DNA from 2 places in the Paenibacillus sp. GYB006 genome. Region 2 is predicted to be linked to the other one. Evidence: a T-box and tRNA genes for the amino acid it is inferred to sense, from the RefSeq annotation. Region 2 holds a T-box; the other holds one or more tRNA genes.

Region 1 (5,475 bases), on a different contig from region 2:
ATAGACGGTTAGCCGCAGGTGTCAAGCGAAGGGAATCAACAAATTCACCTTTAGGACGACCCATGTGACTTGCAAGAATTACTTTCGCACCTTTTTCTACCAAGTATTTAATAGTTGGAAGTGTTTCACGGATACGAGTATCGTCAGTAATCTTTCCATCTTCGAGCGGTACATTAAAATCGACACGAACAAACACACGTTTTCCTGTTACTTCTACATCACGTACACTTTTTTTGTTCATCTCCACGTTCCTCCTAAGTGCTATCTAAAAAAGATAGCTGATATCTTATGTGTAGTAACCATTAGGCGAAACCCAATAGTCCATTCATTCAAACAGCAATATAGTGCCTTTATATCTCTCTATTTATATAGACCGGTTTCTCCGGTTCTCTGGCATTAAAGATAAAAACCATGATGAAGAGGAGAGACATAAATGTTCTCCTCTTCACCTGGATTCACATCAGGCTGTTAAAGCCCTTGTGTTATTCTTACAGACCTTTTTTAGCGATGAAAGCAGCAAGGTCAACTACACGGTTGGAGTAACCCCACTCGTTGTCGTACCAAGATACAACTTTAACCATGTTATCGCCAACTACCATAGTGGATAGGCTGTCGATTGTGGAAGAAGCTGGATCGCTGTTGTAGTCGCTGGATACAAGCGGCTCTTCAGAGAAGTTCATGATTCCTTTAAGTGGACCGTTAGCTGCTTCTTTCAAAGCTGCGTTTACTTCATCAACAGTTACGTTTTTACCAAGTTCAACTACTAGGTCTGTAACGGATACGTTCTTAGTAGGAACACGCATAGCCATACCGTTCAGTTTACCTTTCAGTTGTGGCAATACAAGGCTAACTGCTTTTGCTGCACCAGTTGTAGAAGGAATGATGTTCTCAGCAGCTGCACGAGCACGACGAAGGTCTTTGTGCGGCAGGTCAAGTACTTGTTGGTCGTTAGTGTAAGAGTGAACAGTTGTCATCATACCTTTAACGATACCGAAGGACTCGTCAAGAACTTTAGCGAAAGGTGCCAAGCAGTTTGTAGTACAAGAAGCGTTAGAAATTACAGTGTGGTTAGCTGGGTCATATTGCTCTTCGTTAACACCCATAACGATTGTAATATCTTCGTTTGTAGCTGGTGCAGAGATGATAACTTTTTTAGCTCCGCCTTTAAGGTGAGCTTCTGCTTTTTCTTTCGCTGTGAAGATACCAGTGGATTCAACAACGATTTCAACGCCGTGTTGTCCCCAAGGCAAGTTTTCTGGGTTACGCTCAGCAAATACTTTTACTTCTTTGCCGTTAACGATAAGAGCGCCTTCTTTATGTTCAACAGTTGCATCCAGACGACCATGAGTTGTGTCGTATTTAAGCAAGTGAGCCAAAGTGCTTACGTCAGTCAAATCGTTGATTGCTACGATTTCCACATCGCTGTTGTTTAGTGCTGCGCGGAATACGTTACGTCCAATACGTCCAAAACCGTTAATACCTACTTTAACCATGAGTAAGTTCCTCCCAAGTTTTGCTAAATTTTTATATATTCAAGACAAATCTAAAATAGATTCATCAAGACAACAAGTTTCAAATCTTTCTTACTTCATTATAAATCCTTAACAATTTCCGTAGCTGCCGCCTCATCAATGACAAGTATATCTTCCTGCCCAAAACGAAGCACGGCTTTTATAGAATCTGCCTTGTATTTACCGCCTGCAATGGCGATGACGACATCCGTCCGAGTAATATCCTCAAGACGCATACCAAGCGTGAGCATAGTATGAACTACTTTTCCTTTATTATTGAAGTAATAACCAAAGGATTCAGCGACAGCACCTTCATCTCTAATCTCTTCGATCGTCTGAGGTGCAAGCTTACGTCTTTTAGCCATCTCCATTGCTCCGCCGATTCCATGAATTACAATGCGAGCTTTTCGAATCATACCCAAAATTTCTTGAATGTTAGAGTCTTGAACTAGTGATTCGTAGGCATGGTTACTTAACAGATCAGGCACATGAAGCAACCTGTATTCAGCCCCAAGCTTCTTAGCCATGGTCGACGCGATCGTATTCGCTTGAAATTCTACACTTTCACCAAGTCCGCCTCTTGCGGGTACAAACCATACTCCACGCATAGCAGACGACGGAGTTAAGTGTTCAGCGACCGAAGCTGTAGTCGATCCACCTGTAACTGCAACAACATCTCCATCATTCATGACACTCAGCAGGGCTCTAGCTCCTGCACGTCCAAGTGAACGTTTGGCATATTCAGAGTTTTCTGAATCACCGGGAACAACGATAACCTTTTGGAGTCCATACGTTTTCTCGATTAATTCTTCCATCTCCGACAGTCCAAATAATTCATTAGCCATAGGTTCTAACATTGCAAGCAGCTGCTCGCCGGACTCACTTATTCTCATGCCCATACTCTCGATCTCAATCAGTCCTTGTGATTTAAGCAAGTCTGTCTCCGATCTGAGTACACGCTCCGTCATATCCAGAGAGTGGGCAAGCGTTCTTCGTCCGATTACATCCGAAATCATGATTTGGCGCAAAATGGTATATCTCTTCTTCATTACGTCCATGAGATCAGGTAGAAGTTGCTTCTGCACTTCTAAAATCGTTCGCATACTTTCCACTTCCGCAAACTCCTTCATTCCGGCCTCTAATATGGACTAAAATTGTCCCGGGGTTAACTTTTTAAGTCCCACGTTTATTTTACCTAAATCTACCCTGGTATGCAAGTGGTCAGAAGTATATTTCGCAAGTGGGCGTCTATTTATGCACTTTGCCTACTTATAAATAAAATATTGCTTAGAACGCACTATTAATGTAGTCTGCACATTCTTATAGAACATCAAACACCTCCACTAAACTTTCTTGCATTTTTAATGGCAATCAGATATAATAAATTTTGCTGTCACACTTGTGCGCCCGTGGTCCAACGGATATGACGTAGGCCTCCGGAGCCTGAGATCGAGGTTCGATTCCTCGCGGGCGCGCCATATAATTACTAACAGCTTGTTATACACTTAACCGATGAAACCGAATAGGTTTCTTTTTTTATCAAAATAGTTTGACTTTCTTTGACTTTTTGTTTTGATTTGTTTATGATGTGGTTAATACGGAAACAGTAGATATAGATGCTGTTAAACGTCTAAATATAAACTCTAAACCTAAATTCCTAAGGAGGTTTTTCACGTGAGTTACATTCCTATGGTCGTAGAACAAACCAATCGCGGTGAACGCGCTTATGACATTTATTCCAGACTACTGAAAGATCGGATTATTTTTCTGGGAAGCGACGTTAACGATGTAGTAGCCAACTCTATCATCGCTCAAATGTTGTTCCTCACTGCGGAAGATCCGGAGAAAGACATTCACCTATACATTAACAGCCCAGGCGGTTCCATTACTGCGGGTATGGCGATATATGACACTATGCAATTCATCAAACCAGATGTATCGACAATTTGCATGGGTATGGCAGCTTCTATGGGTGCATTCTTGCTCAATGCTGGTGCAAAAGGCAAACGTTTTGCGCTTCCAAACAGCGAGATCATGATTCACCAACCTTTGGGTGGTGCACAAGGTCAAGCGACAGATATTGAAATTCGTGCTCGCCGCATTCTCAAAATGCGTGACAAACTCAACAAAATCTTGGCTGAACGTACAGGTCAACCGATTGAACGTATCGAGAAAGACACAGATCGCGATAACTTCATGAGTGCAGAAGAAGCTCAAGCTTACGGACTTGTTGATAAAGTTATTTCTTCAACTCCACCGCAAGGGATCTAATATAGAAATAAATGAAAAAAGCCGCAGTCCTAGAGGACTGCGGCTTTTTTCATGCTTCTAAACTGCTTTTCTCAAGTAAAGTACTAGTTAAGTTGATAGTGTACCGTAAGTTCTGTAGTCAATTTAATTTCTCCCGTTTCAACTGACGATGATTTATCAGCAGTACTGTTTGCTGTTTCCACTTTCATATCATACATCTGCTCGTAGTAACGAACTGGTTCTGCCACATTCCCTTGACTCACACTCAGAACAACTCCCAAACTGCGTCCTGAAACTTTAGCGATGGCTCCTGCCTTCAAATTCGCATTAGACATCGCTTTTTCAATTACGGCCGTTTCGAAAGCATCTCTATTCTCAATCGAAAACTGAATATTGTCGATCTGGTTCACACCCATTTTAGCTGCTGAATCCAGCAGTTCTCCGATCTTATCGAGATTACGATAGCTAATTTTTAGTGAATGTGATGCTGTGTATCCTTTTAGTTTCCGTCCTTCTTTTTCGCTATATGTGTAATCAGGCTGTACATAAAACTGATTCGTTTGTATATCTTTGCTTTGCAGCTTCCATGTCTTTTTAAGTAAATTGGTTAAGTTTTGCATCTTTTTAGCATTTGCCTTTTGAGCTTCAACAGCTGTTTTTCCCTCTGTTTGAATACCAATATAAAGATAGGCGATATCCGGCTTTACCGAAATCTCACCTTTCCCTACGACAGATACCACATTCTGAACCGCTGCGGCTTCCTGCGCTTGTGCTTTTCCCGCAAAGGAGATAGCTCCTCCTCCACCCCCACCAATGAATAGAGTACCTGCAATTAATGTAGCTGCTGCAGGCTTTAACCAAACCATTTTCTTTTTCATTACACGATCCTCCCTCTCTATTCAAACATCTTCTAACTCAGGCGCTACAAACTATTAGACGAGATTATTTTGTATAAAGTTCCATTTCTGCTATTTAATTTATGTATTAAATATAACGAAAAAAAGCCCCCTAAGGGGCTTTCCGGTATACACATATGAAAACATGAAATTTATTGGTTTTCCAATTCTTCCTTGCTTACAAGACTGATCAATGCATTTACTGCCTGTTCAGCGTCTGCGCCTTCAGCACTAATGTGAATTTCAGTACCCGTGCTAATTGCAAGGCTCATAATTCCCATGATACTTTTAGCATTCACTTTTTTGTCGTCTTTTTCCACAAAAATTTCGGATGAATACTTATTCGCTTCTTGAACGAATAAAGCAGCTGGTCTGGCATGAAGACCCGTCTTCAAACGGACTACTACCGGGTGTTTTGTCATGAAAACTTACCCCCTCTATAAAAATCTCTACATCATACTACATAATTATTAACATTATACCATTATAGCATGAATGAAACTAGAAGAAAAAAAGACTTCTTTATGATAAATCTCACACTATATGAGTTGTCCTTTTTCCACTCTAATTTTCTCTGCCATCTCATCAATTTTGCGAAGTCTATGGTTCACGCCTGATTTGCTGACGGTTCCTTTTAGTAATTCCCCAACTTCCTTCAAATTAATATCTGGATTCGCAAGTCTTACTTCTGCTACTTCACGTAGTTTATCAGGAAGGGTTTCAAGCCCTACTTCCTTATCAAGGAGCTTTATGTTCTCAATTTGACGCACAGCTGCACCGATCGTTTTGTTCAAATTGGCCGTCTCACAGTTAACGAT
Region 2 (5,475 bases):
CGTATAGAATACAAGGTACAAAATAAGCATTTGATCTCAGATAGGTACGTAGAAGATACGTTATATTAGATAAGATCAACTTTATCCCTCCTTTCAAAACCGTTTATTTTTCTTCTCTGATCACGGATTGTATCGATCCGCCTTTTGCTAGGATATGTGCTAGTATAATATCGCTATGGCTAGAGTGCATGATAATCGTTATTTCGGGTTCAGCTTCTTTTTTTGACTGTGTACTAAGTTCAATGATGCCTTCAGCGGTAGAAAGGACTTTTGCTTCTGCTTCGGAAAGATTGGTAACTCGAACTAGGGTGGTATCTATGGTCACTATTTCTTCTGGTTGCAGCAATCGTATCAACTTTCCTCTTTGCATTTCTACTACGCGATCTGCAAGTTCGCTTACAATTAAATGTTCATGACTCGCACATACTAGGGTCATCTTTGTTTTCTTGTACTCTGATAGTAATTGAATCAGATTCCGCTGAGAGTTCCGATCTAAGCCAGACAAAGGCTCATCGAGCAGCAAAAGTTCTGGATCCCCTAACAAGCTTTGCATGATATTTACCTTCTGTCTCATCCCCTTTGAATAAGAGGCAATCTGCTCATTTTTATCCTCCATAAGTCCAAATAATTCAAACCACATGCCCGTGTGATACAGAATTTCCTTCTTACTGAGACCTTGTATTAAGCCCATGGCAAGTAAATAATCTTCTGCTGTAAAATTAGTTACGGGTAAACGATCAATCGCATATCCTGTTCTTCTTAGTAATGTCTTTTTAGTGCCTCCGGTTATTTTCCTTAGCACTTTTCCTTCCGTTGGGTAGATTAACTCCGCAAGTAATCGAAGGAGGGTCGTTTTGCCTGACCCATTATCACCGATCAGCACAAGACACTCTCCCTGATTAATTTGCAGAGAAACATCCGAGATCACCACTTTCTCTCCATACCTCTTTGATACTCGATCTAATTCAATGAACATGAACTCTCCTCCCTCCCTGAACGATAATAACTTACATACGTTCCGGTGTTTTCACTCCAAGCAAGGTGAGGATCTGATGAATCCGTTCACCTGACACTTGTGCTAGATAAAGTTTATACTCCAGCTCTTGCGGTTCACCGTCCAGAAAACGTTCATGATGATATAAACGATTGAATAATTGAGCCGTATCAATAACATACCTCGCGAGTATGGAAGGTTCTTTTAAACAGACTGCTTTTTCAAGATACTCCGGGTATCTGGAGAGATGCTTTAACAAATTCCAAGCAGCATCACTTATTGATATTTTATCTAACGATATAGAGGACCTTGTATTGCCCCCTGGAACGATTCCCTGTGCTTTTGTAAGCAGGCTTTGAATCCTCGCATACGTATATTGCACATACGGGCCTGTTTCTCCTTCAAAACTAAGCGCCTCTTTGAGTGAGAAATTAACTTCATTTAACCGATGATTTTTGAGATCTCCAAATACAATCGCTCCTATACCTACTTGCTCCGCTACCTCTTCTGCATTTGGCAGATTCGGGTTTTTTGAATTGATAATTTCACGTGCCCGCTGAACAGCTTCATCAAGAACCTCCTCCAGAAAAACGACTTTCCCCCGTCTCGTGGACATTTTGCGCCCTTCAAATTTCATTAAACCAAACGGAACATGGATGAAGTCTTCCGCCCAAGGCTCGCCCAACTTGCGAAGAACTGCGATGACCTGCTGAAAATGAAGCTTTTGCTCCGCACCGACTACATAAAGAATTTCATCTGCGCCCATTACTTCACGGCGATAAAAAGCGGTTGCGAGATCTCTTGTAGGGTAAATCGTCGTACCATCCTGCTTAATAATAAGACATGGCGGCAATCCTTCCTCTTCCAGCGGGACAACGAGCGCTTCATCGCTTTCGATAAGAAGACCCGACTCCTGGAGCTTTGTCACAATTCCTGCCGTTTTATCAATATAGAAGCTTTCGCCAAGAACATGGTCAAAGTCTACACCAAGACGCTTATACATCCGTTCAAATTCCTGCATACTGATCTTGACAAAATAATTCCACAACCTAGTGGCTTCCTCATCACCTTGTTCTAATTTGCGAAACCATTCTCTTGCTTCTTGGCTGAGCGTCTGATCATGCTCTTCTTCATCGTGAAACTTCACATATAGGTTAAGTGATTCTCTTATGGGCTCTTTGGCCAGTTTCTCGTCATCCCCCCATCTTTTATAAGCCGCGATTTGTTTACCAAATTGGGTTCCCCAGTCTCCAAGGTGATTTACATTTTCTACGCTGTATCCTGCGATTTCGTACATTCGATATAGAGCGGCACCAATCACTGTTGAACGAAGATGGCCTACTCCAAAAGGTTTAGCTATGTTGGGAGAAGACATATCAATGACTACTTTTTTCCCTTCTCCTATAGAAAGCTTCCCAAAGTCCGGATGACTTAACTGAGCGAATATAGCCTCGGCAGCAGTACTCCGCTGAAAAAAGAAATTAACATACGGACCCGCTGCCATTGCGGTTATCCCGGTTTCTTGAATAGAAGCTGCTAGTTCAGCTGCTATAATAACAGGTGATTTTTTTAGAGATTTAGCCAGCAAAAAACATGGAAAGGCAACATCCCCCATTTCAGGATGGGGCGGCTGTTCTAACATAGCTTCTATCTCTTGTGCAGTCATATCAACATGTAAATCTAAAATCCCAGCTATCTTTTTTGTTAACATCCTTACTACACTCCTTTAAAATTGGATATCAAAAAAAGCCCTCATCTCTGTTTATCAGAGACGAGAGCTATTATTCCCGCGGTACCACTCTATGTGAATAGATCAACCATTCGCTTCTGCAAAAAACATAACGAATAAGGAGTATCTATTCCCCTTATATGCGGGTAACGTCCACATGACCGGATACGCCTACTTCGATTTCGGCATACCATCTCCCAAGTGCGTTTCATACCAGATCCTGCATACCGGCTTCCACCAACCCGGTTCGCTAACAATACGGTGTCCTGGATTACTCTCTTGATCATCGATTGTATAATTTTGTAATATTATATATTTAGTTTCTGCAAAGCGCAACCTTTTCGAGGGATTATTTTTGGCTAAATTTCACGAAATCTTTGAATGCTTCTTCTTCCTCTATGAACGGATTATGATTTGATTTATTAAAAATCGTAAATTTGGCATCAGGTATTAATGTTGCTATTTCAATACCATATTCGACCGGACATTGTGCATCAAATTTTCCTGCAAACACGTAGACCGGAATATGTACCTTTTTTAATTGTTCACGATGGTCAAAGTTTTTAACTTCTACTTTTCTAAAATAATCAAGACTTCTCCCCATGGTTCGTCCACTATTTGGAAGTGTTAATGCTTGCTTTAGTTTTTCCTCGGAATGATACGACATTAAAGCCCATTCGTAGTTCAATTTTTTACGTTCTTCTTGTAAAGTATTTGGGTTATTAAGTAACTCCATAATTTCAATAATCCGCTGAAAATTCTCGTTTTTCGAACAGTACATGCTTCTTGGATGGCTAGCATATTCGTTACTTGCAGCGGTACATCCAGCAATTACTTTCATTAGCGAATGGGGTGCTTCAATGGCATATTGTAGTGCAAGCATTCCTCCCGTTGAATGACCTGCGAAAGCCCATTTTTCAAATCCTAACGCTTCTCTAATCGCTTCAAAATCTTTAACCATTTCTTTCAAGCTTAATTGACTATCGTGTTCAACTTTGGCGGAATTCCCCGCTCCCCTTACATTAATTAAATGCACCTTATATCGTTCAGTAAATGGACTCGCAAACAAATTTCCGCGATCATCGAAAGCCATATAGAAATGTGTAATTGCTAATGGTTCTCCTTCTCCACATATAAAATACTCAAATCGCCCCCTGCTCGTTTCAACAAAGTTTCCTTTCCACACGATAGCGAACTCCTTTCTGAGTTTCCTGCACCTTTAAGCTTATGTTAGAGACAAGTTTATAGTATTAAATGTAAATAGATAGGGATATTCTATAGAATCTCACAAAAAAAGCAGAACAAGGATTAAACTCCTTCTTCTGCTACTTCTCTTCCTCGCTCATATACAGGAAAACAACCCATCATACAGCCATGCTCATTGTTGAGCAGATCTCTGCACAGCGGCGGCAAGCTTCTGCACTACTTTGGCAATGAGTATGTTCAAATTTCTCACTTTCATTTGCACATTGTTCACAAGCTTTTACGACAAGAGCCAAAATTTCTTGTTCAAATACCGTTCCACGGCTAAGGGCTGCTGCTGCAAAACTGCAGATTTCGGCTGCTTCTTTATTATATTTCATGCTTTCACATAGGGAAGCTAGATCATATTCTTTTAAGCTGGATACATAGCATTTATTACACGCATTCATTGCTTCAATACATGCTGCAATTTTGGTTTGCTTTTCGATCTCTAAGTTTGTCAATGTCATTATGATATACCTCCGTGTATTCGCTATTTGTTCTTCTATTACCCGAAGAACGGATACGCTAATCAATATGCAATAGCAACCGCGAAAATTCGACCATTTATGAGATAATGTCTTCTTATGCTGTAAATTTCTACTCCCACTTAATTAAAGCCTCTGAGCATCTCCTGAGATTGTAGCCTTACTTATCTTACTATGCACTTACTAAGCCTCTTTGTTGCCTCTTCATAGTGAATTCACAAAATTGACCATGTATTTTATGATTACCTCTCTTTATGTGGGGTAATATGTCGAAAGTCCCTGTTTATGTCAAAGGACCCAGTATTGAAACACCTACTATTCACAGAAAGGGTGAGATTGAATGACATTCCATTATGAAAAAGGTGGTTCTCATGCTTCGATGATAACAGGTAGACCACCTGCTACGGGAACTCGCGGAGCAGTGACATCCCCGCATTATTTAGCAACCATCGCGGGCTATGATATCCTTCGACGAGGTGGACATGCAGTTGATGCGGCAATTGCAATGAATCTAACACTTTGTGTAGTTTATCCGCATATGGCGGGTCTTGGTGGAGATCTGTTCTCTTTACTGTGGGACAACAAGAAGAAGGAAATACGAGCACTTAATGGAAGCGGTTCTGCATCGAAGCTGGCAACTCGGGAGTTTTACAACGAGAGAGGGCATAAAAAGATTCCAAGCCGCGGTGTACTGTCAGCGATCACTGTCCCCGGTGCAGTAAATAGTTGGAAAACAATGCATGATGAATATGGTAAACTCCCTTGGGAGTCCCTGTTTGAATCAGCAATTTATTATGCGGAGCAAGGATTTCCTGTTTCACTAAAGCTCAGCCGATTTATTGAGCGGTTTCAAGATGAACTTTCAGAGCATAAAGAAGCTGCACGTATTTTTTTACCTGATGACAAACCCCTTGCGCCGGGCGAAATCTTAAAGCAAACAGATCTTGGACATTCGCTGCGACTACTGTCGAAGCAAGGAGCAAGTGTCTTCTACAAAGGGGAACTGGCTGATGCGATATGTG

Evidence for each region. A T-box is a leader RNA that pairs with one kind of tRNA and senses whether it is charged. The one in region 2 lies ahead of argS (arginine--tRNA ligase), so its partner is inferred to be a tRNA-Arg.
Region 1: it encodes a tRNA-Arg, which carries the amino acid that the T-box ahead of argS (arginine--tRNA ligase) is inferred to sense. The anticodon was not compared.

Annotation. Positions count from the first base shown of each region.
Region 1 is NZ_JARBDA010000023.1:23,597-29,071, reverse strand. Features, by position in the region: gene PV403_RS23360 (phosphoglycerate kinase) at 1-241, opposite strand, end outside; gene gap (type I glyceraldehyde-3-phosphate dehydrogenase) at 489-1,493, opposite strand; gene PV403_RS23350 (sugar-binding transcriptional regulator) at 1,592-2,614, opposite strand; tRNA gene PV403_RS23345 (tRNA-Arg) at 2,915-2,989, shown strand; gene clpP (ATP-dependent Clp endopeptidase proteolytic subunit ClpP) at 3,186-3,782, shown strand; gene PV403_RS23335 (SIMPL domain-containing protein) at 3,866-4,639, opposite strand; gene PV403_RS23330 (HPr family phosphocarrier protein) at 4,810-5,079, opposite strand; gene whiA (DNA-binding protein WhiA) at 5,197-5,475, opposite strand, start outside.
Region 2 is NZ_JARBDA010000001.1:1,014,737-1,020,211, reverse strand. Features, by position in the region: gene PV403_RS04920 (hypothetical protein) at 1-79, opposite strand, end outside; gene PV403_RS04915 (ATP-binding cassette domain-containing protein) at 104-976, opposite strand; gene argS (arginine--tRNA ligase) at 1,008-2,705, opposite strand; T-box leader at 2,759-3,019, opposite strand; gene PV403_RS04905 (alpha/beta fold hydrolase) at 3,073-3,909, opposite strand; gene PV403_RS04900 (four-helix bundle copper-binding protein) at 4,088-4,435, opposite strand; gene ggt (gamma-glutamyltransferase) at 4,794-5,475, shown strand, end outside.